Regions from separate parts of the Cupriavidus sp. UBA2010 genome, predicted to be linked through region 2. Evidence: predicted binding sites of a transcription regulator. Region 2 holds the regulator's gene; each other region holds the start of a gene.
The links. Region 2 encodes LexA, which represses DNA repair genes until DNA is damaged. Its sites were predicted from a motif close to ACTGTATNNNNATACAGT; they were not measured.

Region 1: the regulator LexA is predicted to act here: its motif matches at 1,942-1,959, upstream of B2246_RS03780 (PA0069 family radical SAM protein).
Region 3: the regulator LexA is predicted to act here: its motif matches at 1,850-1,867, upstream of B2246_RS09615 (ATP-dependent helicase).
Region 4: the regulator LexA is predicted to act here: its motif matches at 2,823-2,840, upstream of recA (recombinase RecA).

What each region holds. Positions count from the first base shown of each region.
Region 1 covers NZ_DDCI01000009.1:98,988-103,747, forward strand. The annotation lists gene B2246_RS03770 (D-amino acid dehydrogenase) at 1-187, opposite strand, end outside; gene B2246_RS03775 (winged helix-turn-helix transcriptional regulator) at 296-805, shown strand; gene B2246_RS03780 (PA0069 family radical SAM protein) at 827-1,912, opposite strand; gene B2246_RS03785 (LysR family transcriptional regulator) at 2,047-2,979, opposite strand; gene B2246_RS03790 (NINE protein) at 3,012-3,503, opposite strand; gene B2246_RS03795 (hypothetical protein) at 3,588-3,737, opposite strand; gene B2246_RS03800 (hypothetical protein) at 3,968-4,381, opposite strand; gene B2246_RS03805 (PQQ-dependent sugar dehydrogenase) at 4,566-4,760, opposite strand, start outside.
Region 2 covers NZ_DDCI01000012.1:195,806-200,565, forward strand. The annotation lists gene aspT (aspartate-alanine antiporter) at 1-250, opposite strand, end outside; gene B2246_RS08295 (bifunctional aspartate transaminase/aspartate 4-decarboxylase) at 306-1,922, opposite strand; gene B2246_RS08300 (hypothetical protein) at 2,192-2,467, shown strand; gene B2246_RS08305 (hypothetical protein) at 2,584-2,757, opposite strand; gene lexA (transcriptional repressor LexA) at 2,881-3,537, opposite strand; gene B2246_RS08315 (asparaginase) at 3,743-4,744, shown strand.
Region 3 covers NZ_DDCI01000013.1:214,717-219,476, reverse strand. The annotation lists gene B2246_RS09630 (hypothetical protein) at 1-462, opposite strand, end outside; gene B2246_RS09625 (SoxW family protein) at 596-1,093, shown strand; gene B2246_RS09620 (TlpA disulfide reductase family protein) at 1,222-1,761, shown strand; gene B2246_RS09615 (ATP-dependent helicase) at 1,915-4,020, shown strand; gene cmdF (tyrosine 2,3-aminomutase) at 4,058-4,760, opposite strand, start outside.
Region 4 covers NZ_DDCI01000036.1:150,014-154,773, reverse strand. The annotation lists gene B2246_RS27985 (DUF2889 domain-containing protein) at 1-670, opposite strand, end outside; gene recX (recombination regulator RecX) at 1,010-1,480, opposite strand; gene recA (recombinase RecA) at 1,609-2,670, opposite strand; gene B2246_RS27970 (response regulator) at 2,910-3,599, shown strand; gene B2246_RS27965 (sensor histidine kinase) at 3,621-4,760, shown strand, end outside.

The sequences.
Region 1 (4,760 bases), on a different contig from region 2:
TGAGCGGAACGCCGGGTGCTGCCCACGGCGACGCATAGCCCGGAGAGATCTGGCCGGCGTTGGCAAAGCTGGTGCCAAGGGCGGGGCCGCCTTCGCGGTCAACCACGATCACTTCGTGACCGGCGCGGGCCAGATACCACGCACTGGTGACGCCGATAACGCCACTGCCAAGAATTAGAACGCGCATGTCGGGGGCTCTCTACTGCGGAATGGATGTGTGGGAGAATTCGCTTCTATACTATTGACTTCAAGGCAGTCATAGTTACCGAATTTCTCTGCAAAACAGGAAAAAATCATGAGAACGAGTCGTCAGCCGGTACGCGCGCTGGATCGGCTGGACCGGAAGATTCTGGGGGTCCTGCAGGCCGATGGCCGGATTTCGATGAAGGAGCTGGCGGAGGCCGTCGGGCTGACCATCACGCCGTGCATCGAGCGCGTGAAGCGGCTCGAACGCGACGGGGTCATCATGGGGTACTACGCGCGGCTGAACCCGACGCTGCTTGGCAGCGCGCTGCTGGTCTTCGTCGAGATCTCCCTGGGGAACAAGTCGGGCAACATGTTCGAGCAGTTCCGGCGCGAGGTGCTGCGGATCCCCGAGGTGCTCGAGTGCCACCTGGTATCGGGCGATTTCGACTACCTGATCAAGGCACGCATCCGCGAGATCGGCGAATATCGCCGGCTGCTCGGCGACATCCTGCTGCAACTGCCGGGCGCGGCGCAGTCGAAAAGCTACGTGGTGATGGAAGAGATCAAGGAGACGCTGGCGATCGCCGTGGACGAGAAGGAGCGCAGTCAGCCGGGCTGACGCGGCTCCAGGCCTGCCGGCTCAGAAAAGGCTACCCTGCGGCGAATCCTCGGGCGGCACGCGGAACAGATCGGTGCGCAGCGGATGGCGTTCCTGATTGAGCCCAAACCTCCGGCACGCGAGTTCGAAACGCTTGCGGACCAGCTCGGCAAAGATGCCAGTCCCGCGCATCCGGCTCGTGAATGTCGCGTCGTTGTGCTTACCGTTACGCATGTTCTCGATGATGCTCAGCACATGCTGCTTGCGGCCGGGGAAATGCTGCTCGAGCCATTCGATGAAGATGTCGTGAACCTCTAGCGGCAGGCGCAGCATGACGAATCCAGCCGACGTTGCCCCGACTTCGCTGCAGGCCTTCAGCACGTTTTCCAGATCGTAATCGGTGAGCGCCGGTATCACCGGGGCGAAGAGCACCCCGGCCGGCACGCCGGCCTCGGCCAGCAACCGGATGCCTTCGATCCGTTTGGCTGGTGTGCTGGCGCGAGGCTCCATCTTTCTGGCGATATCGGCATCAAGCGTCGTGACGGATATGAACACGCGCGCCAGCCCGTTGCGGGCCATGCGGGCAAGGATGTCGATATCTCGCGTCACCAGGAACGACTTGGTCGTGATGGCCACCGGGTGCTGGAAGCGTTCCAGCACCTCCAGAATGCCGCGCGTGAGCTCGAATTTCCGCTCGATCGGCTGGTACGGATCGGTGTTGGTGCCGAGCGCGATGACGCTCGGCTTGTAGTGTTTCTTGCGGAGTTCCTGCTCGAGCAGCGTAGCGGCATTTGGCTTGGCGAACAGTTTCGTCTCGAAGTCGAGACCGGGCGACAGGCCCAGGTAGGCATGATTCGGTCGCGCAAAACAGTACGAGCATCCGTGCTCGCAACCCCGGTACATGTTGATCGACTGGTCGAACGGAACATCGGGCGACTGGTTGCGCGAGATGATCGTCCTGGCTGGCTCGATCGCGATCGTTGTCCGTGGCGCGGGAGACTCGCCGTGCAAGGCTTCCAGATCGGCAAGCATGGCCGCATCCGCCTCTCGGGACAGGCTGTCGAAACGCGATTCCGTGTTGGACAGCGCGCCTCTTCCCTTGCGGAAACCATCGGGTAGTGACGTCATGGGGGCTCTTGACTCGTACAATCTCCAATACTGTATAAATATACAGTATTGCCGGCGAGATAGCAGTGCCCTGCTCAGCGCCCTGATGGAATGTGCGCCCTGGGGATTGAACCTCCGACGGGCTTCAGATCCGGTCAGACGGTAGGTGTGGCCAAGGGAGGTGCGTCGTCGCGATCCCAGTAGGGCGGGGAGCCGAACCAGTTGGCAAAGAAGTCGACGAAGGCGTGTGTCTTGGCGGGAACCAGATGCCGGCTCGGATAGACCGCCCAGATCGAGACGACCGGCAATATCGGGTACTCATCCAGCACGGTGACCAACTCGCCGCGGCGCAGGTATGGCGCCACATCCCAGGTCGACTTCAGCGCGATGCCCATGCCCGCGATGATCGCGTCGCGAATCACCTCGCCGTTATCGGCGCGTAGCGTGCCCCGCACGCTCACCGCGCTTTCGCCGACTGGGGTATCGAAGCGCCAGGTCGATTGATCGCCAAGGATCAGACAGTTGTGATTGCGCAGGTCTTCCGGGTGCCGAGGGGTGCCGTGCCGCGCGAGGTATTCCGGCGATGCGCAGATCACGCGATGACTGGGTGCGAGCGGCCTGGCGACCAGCGAGGAATCGGGGAGCGCGCCCATGCGGAGCGCGACGTCGATCCCACTATCGACGAGACCGACGATCTGGTCGCTCAGGCGCAGATCCAGTGTGATGCCCGGGTAGGTGGACAGGAAGGCGGGGATCGCCGGCGAGACATGCTGGCGTCCAAACGAGGCAGGCGCCGTGACACGCAACGGGCCGTGTGGAACCTCCGCGCCTCGGCCCACGGATTGCGCGGCCACCTCCGATGCGGCCAGCAATGGCTCGGCATGAGTCAGGAACCGCTCGCCATCACCGGTGAGCGAAAGGCGGCGCGTTGTGCGATGTAGCAGGCGGGTGCCTAGCCGATCCTCCAGGCGCTGGAGCCGGGCGCTGGCAGTCGATGTCGACAGTCCCAGATCGCGTGCGGCCGCCGACAGGTTGCCGAGCGCCGCCGCGCGCACGAAGACCGCGATATCGGTCAGGTCGAACGGCATCGTTGGCGCGCGAAGTGGGGCCAGGCCGTCGGCTATTCCTGCGAGAGCGCCTTGGCTGCTTCGACTTGCGATTCGAAGAACGTCTGGAAGCTGATGGCAAGCCCTGCCATCAGCAGGCCGGTGCCGATCATCAGCGAGAAGATGATCAGGATGACCACGGGCCAGCCCGAGCGCGTGGGCGTGCCATGAGGGTTGTATTGCGCATCCCACTTGTCGTCGGGGCGCAGCCCGAACACGATGGCCGTCAGGAAGGCGCTGATAAGGGACGCGCCGCCGGCCACTGCGAAGAACCAGTTCAGTGCGGTATTGCCGGTGCCGAGGATCAGCGAGGCGATACCGAGCACGCCTGCTACGGTGCAAAGCAGGTGGACCCAGCCGAACTTGTCGCCCAGCCCTTTCAGATAGAAGCGATGCGCTCCAAGGCTGCCGAGCAGGAAGGCCAGCGCAACGGTGGCCAGTTTCGATTTGCCGCGTGTGTTGCGGGCTTCAGTGGCGATGGCGGGGGCTTGGCTGGCTGCAGGCATCGGTATGGGGACGGAGACGGTATGGCCGCCATGGCGGGCAGTGGTCGCACATTGTACGCCGGGCCCGGACCGATACCCCAGTGGTCAGAACGGCCAGACGGAGGCCAGAACGCCGGATACCAGCACGGAGATATGCGTTTCGCTGTACAGCACGAGCGTCAGCAGCAGCATGAACAGCACTGACAATGACAAATGGCCCGCGTGCCGGGCCAGGTCCGAAAAAAGCGGGGACATGATGAACCTCGACAGGGATGTCTTGTGGAGGCTGCGCCCGACCTTGGTGTCGATCAGTGGGTACCGGGCAGAGGCAGGTCAGGTCGGTTGCCGTCTGCGCAACGACGGCACGCTGTGCGACTCCGGACAGCGCCGGGCGGCAGCCTGTGCGGCGTCAATCAGCACGCACAAATGTAGAGACAAAGGGGAGCGCGTGGAAGTTCCGGTTACGTGACAAGCCATCGTCGCGGCTAGCGTCCGCCGTCCCGTCCGCGCGCCTGCCATCCCGGGCCAACATTGCCGGGGTGTGCTTCGGCATTTCGGAGCGTGGCTTCGCCGGGGCTGTTGCGATCGCCGCCACCGGGCTGGTGTGCGCGTTGCTCGTCGTCGCGCCCGCCGGGGCTGGCGGGGCGCCCGCTCAGACGGTCGTCGTTACGGGCCCTTGCTTCCATGCGATCAATCTGTGCCTGCACATGATCGCGATTTTCCGCCCGCACGCTGGCGATCTCCCATCCGTTGGCAGAACGCACCGCCTGCACCGTGCGATCGGTGCGGTTGTGATGCCAGAAGGCGACTTGCGCGTGGCTGACTGCAATGCTGCCGCCAAGGCTGGCAACAGCCACGGTACCAGCCACCATAAGGCGCAGGAGGGGGCGGGTAAACATGCGGAATCCCAAGGTCCTGTTGCTGAGAGAAGTCAGGAGTTGGGTTCATGGTACGCAGGGGCCGTGTGACCGCCAATGCCAATCCCGTTACCGGTGTAACGGATTGTTTCGTCAAATTTGTCAGCTTTGGCGCGTCTACTTCGATGCCGCGCCAGGCCAGCATTGGCGCGGTATCGAAGCGGTTTCAGGGCGCGTAGCGGATGCGATAAATCGCATTGGCTTTGTCGTCGCTAACCAACAGCGAACCGTCGCTTGCCACCTGCACGTCGACCGGGCGACCCCACGCCTTGCCGTCGCGCAGCCATCCTTCGGCAAAAATCTCCTGGCGAATGACGCGCCCATCATCATCGAGCACGATCCGCGCAATCCGGTAGCCGAT
Region 2 (4,760 bases):
TGCCGCGAACGAACTGCGGGCCGACGCCATAGCCCACCGCAAACAGAAACATCAGGAAAAAGACGGATTTCACGTTCGCGGAGATCTTCACGCCGAGGATGCCGATGACGATCGCCACCAGCAGCGTCGATGTCACGGCGCCCAGGCTGAACCCCTTGTAGCTCTTCCCGCCTACCCAGTAGCCGATTCCCAGTGCGAGAAAAATCGCGATCTCGGGGTACGCCTTGAGGGTGGAGACAAACCAGGTCATAGCCTACTCCTGTATTTGTAGACTGATTAGTCAGAACTGCCTTGCCGCGACCGGGTTATTTCTTTTTCGGCTTCTGCGTCTTGCCGCCGGACTCCTGGTATCGCGCCAGATATTCGTCGCGCAGCTTGCGCACCGAGCGCCCGATCTTCACGTAGTCCTCTTCATTCAGATTGGCGAGCGAAACGCGACCAGAGGGGTGACGGGTGCCGAAGCCACCGCCAGGCAACAGGACCACGCCGGCTTCCTCAGCGAGTCTAAACAGGAGCTCATGCGGCTGAATCGATTCGAGCAACCATTTGACGAAATCGGCGCCGACTTCGCGGCTCATTTGTTCGACATCGAGCAGCGTGTAGTAGTCGACCACGTTCTCGTCGACGGGTTCCGGCGCAACGCCCATGCCGCGATAGAGCGCGGCCTTGCGGCTTCTGATCAGCCGCTTCATGGTTTGCTTGTAGTGGTCGGCGGAATCCATCAGCGAGAACAGGGAGAACAGCACCATCTGCACCTGCTGCGGCGTGGAAAGACCGGCGGTATGGTTCAGTGCCACCGTGCGGCTGTCGGCAACCACTCGGTCGATAAAGGGCAGCTTCTCCGGTTCGGTGGTGATGGAGGAATAGCGCTTGTTCAGATCCTTCTGAATATTCTTGGGTAGGTTCGCCAGTTGCTCGTCGAAGAGATTCGACTTGTGGGTGGCAATAACGCCGAGGCGCCAGCCAGTGGCACCGAAGTACTTGGAGTACGAATACACCAGGAGCGTGTTCTTGGGACACATCGCAAACAGCGAGACGAAATTGTCGGCGAAGGTACCGTACACATCGTCTGTCAGGAGAATCAGATCTGGGCGTTCTTCAACGATGCTGGCGATGTATTTCAGGCTTTCATCGCTCATTTTTACGGAAGGCGGATTGCTGGGGTTCACCAGGAAAAACGCCTTAACCTTGGGATCTCGCAGCTTGTCGAGTTCCTTCTTCGGGTACTGCCATCCACTTGCGGGGTCGGCATCGATCGAAACCTCGGTCAGGTGGTATTCGGCCAGTTCCGGAATTTCGATATACGGCGTGAAGATCGGCATTCCCAGTGCGATCGTGTCACCGGGATTGATCAGATGATTGACCTTCAACGAATTGAAGAGGTACGTCATCGCGGCGGTTCCGCCTTCCACGGCGTACAGGTCGAAATCGCCCAGGAACGGATGCGCGCCAATCATTTCCTTGCGGATGTACTGTTTGACGATCTTCTCGCTCAGTCGGAGCATCCGGTCGGGAACCGGATAGTTGCAGGCCAGGATCCCTTCGCACATTTCGTACAGGAAATCACCGCCATCCAGACCGAGCTGGTCGCGCACATACGATACGGCCCCGGTCAGGAACTTGACGCCGGGAACGTCCTTGTGCACGCGGGCATAAAGGTCGAACCGCTCCTCGATACCTGCGCGTCGCGGGAAACCGCCGACACCTTCTGGCAAATACGAAAATGACCTTTCCGATTCGATCATGGCGAACTGGCCGAGCTGCCAGAAACCATGTCGCGGGATGGTTGCCAGAAAATTCGGATTACCTCGCCCGGCGTTTAGCATCAGGCGATTCGATACGCTTCCTGCCAACTTGATGAGTTCGTCCTTGAGTTCGAAAGGCGACAGGCTGGCGAGCCCTGACGTATCGTGCTTGGCCATCGTGCATCTCCTGAAGGTGCTGTGCGGTATAGGGGCGTGGGAGGGACGAAAGGCTTCAACCTCTCGTCATCGTCGGATCGAATGGGGCAAAACCATGCTGGGTTGGCGCTTTCCGCCACGATCGACGTTCTCGGTTGTTACCCTAGCCGGAGAGCGAGAAATTTTCATTGGCCCAAAGAACTACGAATGGCTAGGAAAATGCGCGACGTCGCGAAATCGGGCAAGTAATCTGTAAAGATCAGGAATTGCAGATGCTGCGGAGGAGAAGGATGACGCTCAGATTTCACGAACTCTCTCCCGATGTGCGGGAGGCTCTGGAGTCCATTTGCGCCAGGCACGGATTCGTCCCCGAGGATTTCGAATTCGCGGTTGCGAACGCGCTCAATCCGGGGGAGGGGGCTGCTGCGGATATGGTGACTGTCGAACGCGTGGTCGGCGGTCAGTTGCAGAAATACAAAGGAGGCGCTGGCGGGGCTGCGACCTGGCTGGCTGCCTTTGAGGCAGACCTCGCGTCCGATTGGTTCGGCGCGCCGTTGGCCGATTAATGTCGAGTCAGATTGATGATGGTCGGGCCCCGATCAGCGTCGGGTCCCGGGGCCATCATCGCCCGTACATGCAGCAATGCGCTGCAGTGCATGGTGACAGAAGAGAGCGGGCTGCCTCAATCAAGAGTTTTCGAGGAGGGTTCAGCAAGCTCGAGCATTCGGCAGATGGCGGCCATATTGCCGACCATGGTGCGGCGATGGGTGCCCTGGTAGACGCGAACGCCCTTGATCTGGCGGAAGGGGACCGGCTTGACCGGACGGCGGGATGCGACGGTTTCGGATTGCAGCATGGCAACACCTCGTAATTTGCGTTCAGCAGAAGTCCGCACCCGTCGTCCGTAAAGGACGGGGCGGCGTTGGCAAAGCAAAAGCGGGTGACCGGGGCAGGTGGCCAGCTGCCTGGGTCCGGAGAGTCAGAAGCCTGAAGATCTGATCAGGCCAACTGCGATACCCTCCAGGGAGAACTCATCACGTCCTGCATGCAAGACGATGTTCTGGAAGTCGGGGTTCTCGGCGATCAACTCGATCGTATCGCCGCGTTTCTTCAAGCGTTTGACGGTGACGTCATCGCCCAGACGGGCGACGACAACCTTACCGTTCGCAGCTTCGCTGGCTTTCTTCACGGCAAGCAGGTCGCCATCCAGAATGCCGGCGTCGCGCATGCTCAGGCCGCGAACGCGAAGTAGATAGTCGGGGCGCTCGTCAAAGACAGAGGCATCGACTTGATACTGCCGGTCGATATGCTCGGCAGCCAGAATCGGGCTGCCAGCTGCGACACGACCGACTAATGGCAATGTCAGTTGCAGCACACCCGCCATCGGTAACGAGAACTGATCGGGTCGTTCAGAGTCGCTACGCGTCACCTTCAGGCGAATGCCTCGCGATGCGCCCGGCGTCAGCTCGATCACGCCCTTGCGCGCCAGAGCCCGCAGGTGTTCCTCGGCCGAATTGGGGGAGGAGAAGCCGAATTCGGCGGCGATCTCAGCACGAGTGGGCGGAAAGCCCGTGTTGCGGATCGTGTCGCGGATCAGGTCGAAAATCTGCTGCTGCCGGGGTGTCAGGGTCGCCATGGGTCGCAGGTCTTGTGCCGAAGCACTGTATGTTTAAACAGTATGCTGTGATTTTATACAGTATCGGGTGAAGTGCAAGCACATTTTGCGCAGCCGGCTCAACACGAGTAGTTCCGTGGGGTGAGGCCCACGGGTTTGCCACGGGTTCGGCCAGGCGTTCGCGCAGTTACAATCGGCCCGCCTTCAAGCTCCGTCAACCCCGTCCATGTCCGTACTCCTGCCTCGTATCGTTGTGCTCGCGACTGGCGGCACCATCGCCGGTTCGTCCGCTAATCCTGCCAGTAGCGCGCACTATCAGGCTGCGACAGTACCTGTATCGCAACTTGTGCAGGCAGTGCCCGCGCTGGCAGATGTGGCGCGGGTCGAAGCGGAGCAGGTGGCGCAGGTGGACAGCAAGGACATGATGTTCGATCTCTGGCGGTTGCTTGCCGCGCGAATCGGGTATTGGTCCGCGCAGGCCGATGTCGCCGGAATCGTGATCACACATGGCACTGACACGCTGGAAGAGACGGCGATGTTCCTGCATCTGACGCAGGCTTGCCCGTTGCCTGTCGTGATGACTGCGGCCATGCGCCCATCGACATCGCTTTCGGCTGACGGGCCGCTGAACCTGCTCGATGCGGTGCGCGTGGCGGCAAGCCCGGCGGCGGTTGGCAAGGGTGTGCTCGTGGTCCTGAATCAGCAGATTCATGCCGCGCGTGATGTCGTCAAGGCGCATACGTCGGCTGTCGATGCTTTCCATTCGCCAGTTGCCGGTCCGCTTGGCTTTGTGCAGGATACCTACGTCCATTTCTCGCGCACCCCGGGTCCTGGTCAGGCGCCGCGCTTGCCGGTGCCCGCTGTATGGCCGTTGGTGGAGATCGTCGCCAGCTATGCGCAGCCGGGGAGGGTAGCTATCGACGCGATGGTGGCCGCAGGCGTGCTAGGGTTCGTCGTGGCCGCGGCTGGCAACGGTTCCGTGCACGAAACGCTGACGGCCGCGCTGGTCGACGCCGCGGCATGTGGTATAGCGGTGGCGCGTAGTTCGCGTACCGGTGCTGGTCATGTGGCAATCCCCGCACCGCCGCGACCGACAGGTGGCGTATTCGTCTCGTCGGGTGACCTCAACCCCTACAAGGCGCGCGTGCTGCTGCTGCTGGCGTTGGCTGACGACCCTTCGCTGGGGCGCGATGCGGCCCGGCTTCAGGCGCTCTTCGAGCGGTACTGAGGCAGGCCGGGCGCCG
Region 3 (4,760 bases), on a different contig from region 2:
GGTCAGTCGGCGCGGTGATTTGTCCTGGGGCGATATGCCAGCGACAGTCACCTCCACGCCGTCCAGCGCAACGGGTGGCTGCCCCGCCGACATGACCGTGACCGGACGCGAGCGCGCGGGGCTGTCGGGATGCGCACCGAGGTTGCCTATCAGGCCGGCCTGCATCGACGCCAGCGCCTCGCGGCGTAGCCCCGCATCATCGGCGGGAAGGGAAACCACGCCGACGGCGAACAACGTGTTGTCGATCCGGGCGGCCTCCATGCGCATCGGCAACTGGCGCCCGGCGATCGCCACATCGCGCGCGGCGCTGGTCGGCTTGTCCGGATATAGCGCCGCATACTGCCCTTCGCTCGAGACGATGGTGCGCCAGTCATAGCGCGGCGAGCAGCCGGCCAGAGCCAGCAGCACGATGGCAATCAGCAGGGGAACGCGAGGGGCAGGTCGGGGGCTGGGGCGGCGCATGGGGGATGTCGGCGCAATCTGGCGCAAGCCGGTATTATCCGGGAAGCCGCGCACGTTCGCACCAGATGCGCACGAAATCAAATGCGGCGACGTCTTCACCAGGTTCTCACGGAATACCCACCGACGCCCCAGCATGACGCCCCGCTCGCCCCTGCTTCGCTCCGTTCTGCATGGTCTCGCCGCGCTGTTGCTGCTGGTGGGCCCGGCTGTGTCGATGGCGGCAAGCCATCTGCCGCCCGTCACCGATATTGCCGCCCAGTCCGCTGACGCCGCGAAACAGGGCGGGCCGCTGGTCGTGCTGGTCAGCTTGCCCGGCTGCACGTATTGCGAGACCGCCCGCCGCAACTATCTGGCGCCACAGGCGGCCGCTGGCGAGATCACCGCGCGCGAGCTCGACATGACGGCCGACACGCCGCTGCGCGACGCCGACGGCACCATGACCACCGCGAAGCAATGGGCACGCGCCCACAACATCACGGTGGCCCCGACCGTCCTGTTCCTGGATCGCAACGGCCGCAACCTGGCCAGCCCGCTGCGCGGCCTGCAGCCGGACTTCTACGGCGCTTACCTCGAACAAGCCGTGGATACGGCACGTGCCAGGCTCGCCGAAGGGCTGGCGGCGTCCAAGTAGTCAATCACCAGGAAATGCGGCGGAATGCCGCAGATAGTGCGCATTTGATCCGGCTTGCCACTGCCGGCTAACAGCGGCAGTAGAATAGCCGCTGTCTGTAGATGGCCTCCCCTCGGGACCGTAACCCCATGTCGAATTCCGCCACCCCTGCCACACCTTCGAGCAAGAAGCGCTGGCCGATCGCTGTAGCCGTTGTCATCGTCGCGCTGCTGGGCTTCTTCGGCTACCGCGCCATGACGCCCGCGAATACGGTCCCCGACGCCACATTCACGCTGCTTTCGGGCGAAAAGCTCAGCACTGGCGACCTGAAGGGCAAGGTCTACCTGATCAACTTCTGGGCCACGAGCTGCGCCACGTGCGTCAAGGAAATGCCTCAGATGGTCAGCACCTACAAGCAGTTCAAGGACAAGGGGCTGGACTTCGTGGCGGTGGCGATGAACTACGACCCGCCGATGTACGTGATGAACTACGCCAAGACCCGTGAACTGCCATTCAAGGTGGCGATGGACGCCGACGGCGCGGCGGCCAAGGCCTTCGGCAACGTCCAGCTCACGCCGACGACCTTCGTGGTGGACAAGAACGGCAAGATTCTCAAGCGCTACGTGGGCGAGCCCGAGTGGGACGCGCTGCACAAGCTGCTCGACGGCGCACTGGCCAACGCGGCCTGAACAACGCCAAGTCCAACGAAAAGGTGCCCATGCGGCACCTTTTTTGTTGCCCGGCTCACATCGTCGGGCATCCGGCTTGCCTGTCGGGGCTGTATGGATATACAGTGAGCGCCAGATTTTTCTTATCGCATCCATCCGACTGCCTGCCCTGACGTGTTACCGGAACTTGCCCCTGAAGCCGCTGCCGAGTCGCCCGACACCGAGGTCGCCGACGCCCCCGCCTATCTTTCCCGGCTGAATCCGGAACAGCGCGCGGCGGTGGAGTACGACGGTGACGCGCCGCTGCTGATCATTGCCGGCGCGGGCTCTGGCAAGACCAACACGCTCGCGCATCGGGTGGCGCATCTGGTCGTGAACGGCGCCGATCCGCGCCGCATCCTGCTGCTGACGTTCTCGCGCCGCGCTGCCTCCGAAATGGGGCGCCGTGTCGAGCGCATCGTCGACCAGGCACTCGGCATCCAGACCGGCGCGGGGCGCGCCGCGCTGCAGTGGTCGGGCACGTTCCACGCCATCGGCGCCCGCCTGCTGCGCGAGTACGCCGAAACGCTCGGGCTTGCTCCGACCTTCACCATCAGCGACCGCGGCGATGCGGCCGACCTGATGCACGTGGTCCGCCATGACCTCGGGCTATCCGAGCAGACCTCGCGCTTCCCGCGCAAGGAAACCTGCCTCGCAATCTATTCGCGCGTGGTCAACACGCAGTTGCCGCTCGAGGTTGTGCTGAAGACGCAGTTCCCGCGCTACGCGATGTGGGCAGACGCGCTCAAGGGCCTGTTCGCCGCCTACGTGGAAGCCAAGCAGAAGCAGCAGGTGCTCGACTACGACGACCTGTTGCTCTACTGGGCGCAGGCGATGACCGAGCCCGCACTGGCGCAGGACATGGGCGCGCGCTTCGACCATGTGCTGGTCGACGAGTACCAGGACACCAACGCGTTGCAGGCGTCGATCCTGCTGGCGCTCAAGCCGCAAGGGCGCGGCCTGACCGTGGTGGGCGACGACGCGCAGTCGATCTACGCATTCCGCGGCGCCACCGTGCGCAATATCCTCGATTTCCCGACACGGTTCTCGCCGCCGGCCGAGCAGGTCACGCTGTCGCAGAACTATCGCTCGACGCAGCCGATCCTCGGCGCCGCCAATGCCGTGATTGGCCTTGCGGCCGAACGCTTCACCAAGGATCTCTGGTCCCTGCGCGAATCGGCGGAGAAGCCCGGCGTGGTGGTGGTCAACGACGAGGCCGAGCAGGCGCGCTTCGTCGTCGAGCAGGTACTGGCGCGGCGCGAGGCTGGCTTGTCGCTGATGCAGCAGGCGGTGCTGTTCCGCGCGGCCGACCACAGCGCCCAGGTCGAGATCGAGTTGGCCCGGCGCAATATCCCGTTCGTGAAGTTCGGCGGACTGAAGTTTCTGGAGTCGACGCACGTCAAGGACGTGATGGCTGTGGTGCGCTGGCTGGAAAATCCACGCGACCGCATGGCCGGATTCCGCACGCTGCAGTTGCTGCCCGGCATCGGCCCGAAAACGGCCGCGCGCGTGCTCGAAGGACTGGAAGCCGCCACCGAACCGTTGATCGCGCTCGAAGCCTTCGAGCCGCCCCCCGCCGCCGCGCCCGCCTGGGATGAACTGGTGACGCTGGCGCGTGCGCTGATGGCGCCGACCTCGCCCTGGCCATCGGAATTCGAACAGGTGATCGCCTGGTACATGCCGCACCTCGAACGGATGCACGACGATGCCGCCGCGCGGCAGGCGGATCTGCAGCAGATCGAGCGCATCGCGGCTACCTATGCGTCGCGGGAACGCTTTCTCACCGAACTCACGCTCGACCCGCCCAGCGCATCGAGCGACGAATCGGGCGTGCCCTCGCGCGACGAGGACTACCTGATCCTGTCGACGATCCATTCGGCCAAGGGGCAGGAGTGGAAGGCCGTGTACGTGCTCAATGCAGTCGATGGCTGCATGCCATCCGATCTTGCCACCGGCACCACCGAGGAAATCGAGGAAGAGCGCCGCCTGCTGTACGTGGCCATGACTCGCGCGCGCGACCACCTCGACATCGTCGTGCCACAGCGCTTCTACGTGCACAACCAGGTCGGCTTTGGCGATCGCCACGTCTACGCATCGCGCACGCGCTTCCTGCCGAACCGCGTGATGCCGAATTTCTACAGCCGCTCGTGGCCGCCCGCGCCAATGCCGGGGGAAGGCCAGGCGAAGGCCACGCTACCGCAGGTAGACCTCGCCAGCCGAATGCGCGGCATGTGGAAGTAGGAAACCGCTCATTCCCGAAAGCTACCGCCAGAGTTCGTCAGGCCAGTTCGATGCCTGCGCCGCGCACGACCTCAACCAGCGCACCCTGACGGAGCAGCGCCGCCATGGCCTCGATATCGTCGGTCATATAGCGATCGATCGACAGGAACGGCACGCGCTCCCGCACGAACGCGAACACGGCGCGGCCTGCCGGCGCCAGTTGCTCGACCGCGCCCGCAAGTTCGGCAGCCTGGCATGACGCCAGCAACTCCAGCGCGAGGATGTACTGGTTATTGTCGAGAATGCGGCGGGCGTTGCGAGCGGCGATCAGCCCCATGCTGACCACATCCTGGTTGTCGCCGTTCGACGGCACACTCTGGATGCTCGCCGGGCTGCAGATTGTGCGGTTCTCGGCGATCAGCGCCGTGGCCGGATACTGTGCCCCGGCAAACCCGCACGACAACCCCTCGTTCGCCGCCGCCAGGAACGCCGGCAGATTGTTGTTCAGATGCGGGCTCAGCAGGCGGTTCAGGCGGCGCTCCGACACCACGCCCAGCTGCGTGGCGGCAATGGCCAGGAAGTCCATTGCGAATGCCACCTGCTGGCCGTGGAAGTTGCCGCCATGGAACAGCTCGCCGTCTTCGAAGAACAGCGGATTGTCGTTCGATGAATTGAGTTCGCGCTCGACCACTGTGGCGCAATGATCGAGCGTATCGCGCACCGCGCCAAGCACCTGCGGAATACAGCGCAGCGTGTAGGCC
Region 4 (4,760 bases), on a different contig from region 2:
AGCCTGACGTACCGTTGGGCCGGTGGGCCAGGGTGTCTTCGCCACCTGATGCGGGGGCATCGGCGCGTGACGCGGTCTGGGGGGACGACGCCGCAGCGCCGGCTTTCGGTTTCGGCTGGTGACCATACCAGCGCGGGTAAAACTGACGAACCACCTCGCCCTCGAAATGGAGCGCGTGGCATCCATGGAGCTGCATGGGGGGTTCGGGATCGATGTCTTGCGCGCCATCGCGGATATTGAACACATCGCCCGCGAAGGCTTGAATGGCCGCAGTCGGCAGCACGCCGGCCAGTTCGGTCAGATGGGTGCAACCGGCAACGCTGCCCAGGCGCTCACGAACTGCCTTGCGGAACCCCTTCGACAGGTTCAGACCGATCAGCTTGCGGTAGGCAGGGCCGATGAGGTCGCAATGCGTCGGATAAGGCACCCAATCAGAGCATGCCTCCGCATCGACGACGTTCATGCGCAGATCAATCGTGACGCGCAGCCACAGATCGTGCAGCGGCTGGCCTTCAGGGCGAATCCGGCCGCCCGCCAGTTCGATGTCGCGGGGCTTGGTGTCAGTCAGGCGCGCTTCGATGTCCCATAGGCCATCGTCCCGCAAATAGGCCTCGGCCGTGATGGCACGACGGTGACGCAGGACTCGATTGGCTGGCGGGGAAAGCGGCATGACACCAGGGGCTGACGCGGCAGGCTGAAAGTGGCGGATCGGGGGCAATTCATCACGGCAAATGGCTTGGTCCATGGGTAAGACCACCATGGACGGCCATTTGGGCCGCTGAACTCGTGGAGTTTAACATGCCGCGCTGGTTTGACCGGATACATCCTGCGCAACGAACTGTCCGCACGCAATTGTTGCAGCGACGATCCCGGCAAACCCAGCCTGCGCAACGGCTGGCCGGCGTCCACGTGACGCCTCGCTGCGATGCATCAGTGGTACGACGACTACGCCGACTTCACACGAATACCCCTCATGCGTACACAGGTATGCGGCTGCCCGCATAGCCCGTCATTTCCCCAAGTCGTCCAGGCCTTCGTCCTCGGCCCCGCGGATGATCTTGCCCACAACCGATCGGGAAAATCCGCGCGCCATCATGAACCGGACTTGCTTGGCGTGGGCCTCCGGCGAGTCCGGCGGAGCACCGAAACGCTTGCGCCAAACCTCGCGTGCGCGATCCAGCTCGGAATCGCGCAGGCGGTCCTGCAGATCTCGTAGCTGCTCATTGCCGAGTTGGTGCGTCTTGGCTTCCTGCAATACACGCGCCGCGCCGTAGCGACTGGCCCGGCGGTGAACGAGGCTATCGACGAACCGCTCATTGGACAGCCAGTTGTCGCGTTCGAGCACATCGAGCAGAGCCTCCACCTCCTCTGCCGATTCGGCATGAGGCGCCAGCTTGCGCGCGAGTTCGGCCCGGCTGTGCTCCCGACGGGAAAGGTAGCCGACGGCACGGGCTTTCAGGGAGAGGGGGGGACGGGGCATTCGGCTGATATTCGGCTGATAACGAGGAAGCCGGCAGTCGGCGCTGCGGGATACGGGAAAATCGGGGTGAAAACAAAAAAGCCGCCGCACAAGTATGCGACGGCTTTCGTCAGACAGCGACGTCAGGGTCAGCCTTCGACCTCTGCCGGCGCGCCCGCCACGGTATTCAGCGGCGCCACGCCCAGCGCCAGACGCACCTTGTTCTCGATCTCGTCGGCGATGTCCGGGTTCTCGCGCAGGTACTCGCGTGCGTTGTCCTTGCCCTGGCCGATCTTTTCGCCGTTGTAGCTGTACCAGGCACCGGCCTTCTCAACGATCTTGGCGTCCACGCCCAGGTCAATGATTTCACCCTGGCGCGAGATACCCTGGCCATAGAGGATGTCGAAGAACGCCTCGCGGAACGGAGGTGACACCTTGTTCTTGACCACCTTGACCTTGGTCTCGTTGCCGACGACTTCGTCGCCCTTCTTGATCGAGCCGATACGGCGGATGTCCAGGCGCACCGAAGCGTAGAACTTCAGCGCGTTACCGCCGGTGGTGGTTTCAGGCGAACCAAACATCACACCGATCTTCATACGGATCTGGTTGATGAAGATCACCAGGCAGTTCGTGCGCTTGATCGTGCCGGTCAGCTTGCGCAGCGCCTGGCTCATCAGACGAGCCTGCAGGCCGGGCAGCGAATCGCCCATCTCGCCCTCGATTTCCGCCTTCGGCACCAGAGCGGCCACCGAGTCGATCACGATCAGGTCGATCGAGCCCGAGCGCACCAGCGCGTCGGTGATTTCCAGGGCCTGCTCGCCGGTATCGGGCTGGGAGATCAGCAGGTTGCCGACGTCCACGCCAAGCTTGCCGGCATATTGGACGTCCAGGGCGTGCTCGGCGTCGATGAACGCGCAGGTGCCGCCCAGCTTCTGCATCTCGGCCACCACCTGCAGCGTCAGCGTGGTCTTGCCGGACGATTCCGGACCGTAGATCTCGACCACGCGGCCGCGCGGCAGGCCACCCACGCCCAGCGCGATGTCCAGCCCCAGCGAGCCGGTGGACACTACCTGGATGTCCTGTTCGATTTCGCCATCGCCCAGGCGCATGATCGAGCCCTTGCCGAACTGCTTCTCAATCTGGGAGAGCGCGGCGGCAAGCGCCTTCTGCTTCTCAGCGCTCACGCCGGCGCCGGCCTTCTTGTCGTCCATGGTCGTCCTTCAATCAATGGTGTATAAATAGGCCGCATACGGCGCGGCGCCCGGAACCCAAAGCCCTTTTTCGGGATGGAATTTCCAGGCCACGACGCCCAACCCGGCATGGTGCGATCACCTTTCATGGTAGCTCGCCCGGAATGTCGGGTACTGTATAAAAAAACAGTATGCTTGGCAAGCCCCACCGGCACCGCGGCCGGCGGCCGGCTGTGGCCGGCCACGAGGTGGAGACAATCATGCGGATTCTTATCGCCGAAGATGACGATGTGCTGGCAGACGGGCTGACGCGCTCGTTGCGCCAGTCCGGCTATGCCGTCGATCACGTTGCGAATGGCGTGGAAGCCGATTCGGCCCTTTCCACGCAGTCGTTCGACCTGCTGATCCTCGATCTCGGCCTGCCCCGCATGTCCGGGCTCGAGGTGCTCAAGCGGCTGCGCGCGCGCAGCGCCATGGTGCCCGTGCTGATTCTGACTGCGGCCGACAGCGTCGACGAACGCGTGAAGGGGCTGGACCTCGGCGCCGACGACTACATGGCCAAGCCGTTCGCGCTGTCCGAACTCGAGGCCCGGGTGCGCGCGCTGGTGCGCCGTGGCGCAGGCGGTGGCGCCACGCTGATGCGCCACGGGCCGCTCGCGTTCGATCAGGTCGGCCGCATCGCCTATCTCAATGAACAGATGCTGGATCTCTCCGCGCGAGAGGTCGGTCTGCTCGAAATCCTGCTCACGCGCAGCGGGCGGCTCGTATCGAAGGAGCAGCTCGTCGATCACCTGTGCGAATGGGGCGAGGAAGTCAGCAATAACGCGATCGAGGTGTATGTGCACCGCCTGCGCAAGAAGATCGAGGTTGGCGGCATCCGCATCGCCACGGTGCGCGGGCTGGGCTACTGCCTCGAGAAATTCCAGCCGGCCGTGGCCGCGCATGGCTGACACCACGGGGGCTGATCGCGCATGAGCCTGCTGCGACTGCCGTGGCGACGCCGTTCCGCCGCGGGCCCCGCACGCGCGACGGACCCCACCCGGCCCACGCTGGCCGATGCCGCGGCCGAAGACCAGGCGCTGGCCGACGCCCTGCCGCACCTCGAAGAAACCTCGGCGCACCCTGCGCCCCGCTCGCTGTTTGGCGAGATTCTCGACTGGATGCTGGCGCCGCTTCTGCTGCTCTGGCCGATGAGCATCGCCGTCACATACCTCGTCGCCAAGTCGATTGCCAACGGGCCGTTCGACCGCGCGCTAGAAGCAAGCGCCATCGTGCTGTCGCAGCAGGTGCGCGAGGTCAACGGCCGCGTCACGCTGCAGCTTCCACTGTCCGCGCGGGAGATCCTGCGCGCCGACGAGACCGACAACATCTACTACCTGGTGGTAGGCAAGCACGGCGAGTACGTGGCGGGAGATCACGACCTGCCGCTTCCGTCCGAGGACGAAGAGGGACATGCCGGGCTGGTATCGCTGCGCGACGATCGCGTGGCCGGCAACGATGTGCGTGTCGCCTATACCTACGTCGACCTGAAGAACGTCAACGGCGCCCAGCCCGTGCTGGTGCAGGTGGCCGAGACGCTGGACAAGCGCGCGCGGCTGGCCAATGAAATCATCAAGGGCGTCATCCTGCCGCAGTTCGTGATCCTGCCGCTCGCGGTGGTGCTGGTGTGGTTTGGCCTCACGCGGGGGCTGGCACCGCTGACCGCGATCCAGCAGCGCATCCGCGCGCGCAATCCCGGCGACACGAGCCCGATCGACGAGCGCGCCGCGCCGCAGGAAATCACGCCACTGGTAGCATCGTTCAACGACCTGTTGTCGCAACTCGAGCAGTCGGTGCAGACACAGAAGCGTTTCATCGCCGATGCCGCACACCAGATGAAGACACCGCTCGCGGGTCTGCGCATGCAGGCGGAACTGGCCCAGCGCGAGCAATCACCGGAGGAACTGCATCGATCGCTGGCGCAGATCGCCGGCAGCTCCAAACGCACCGCGCATCTGGTTACCCAGTTGCTGTCGCTGGCACGCATGGAAAATCTGGCAGGGGTAGGCGGCATGACGCCGGTAAACCTGACCGCGCTGGCGCGCGACGTGGTCAAGGACCTGTTGCCCCAG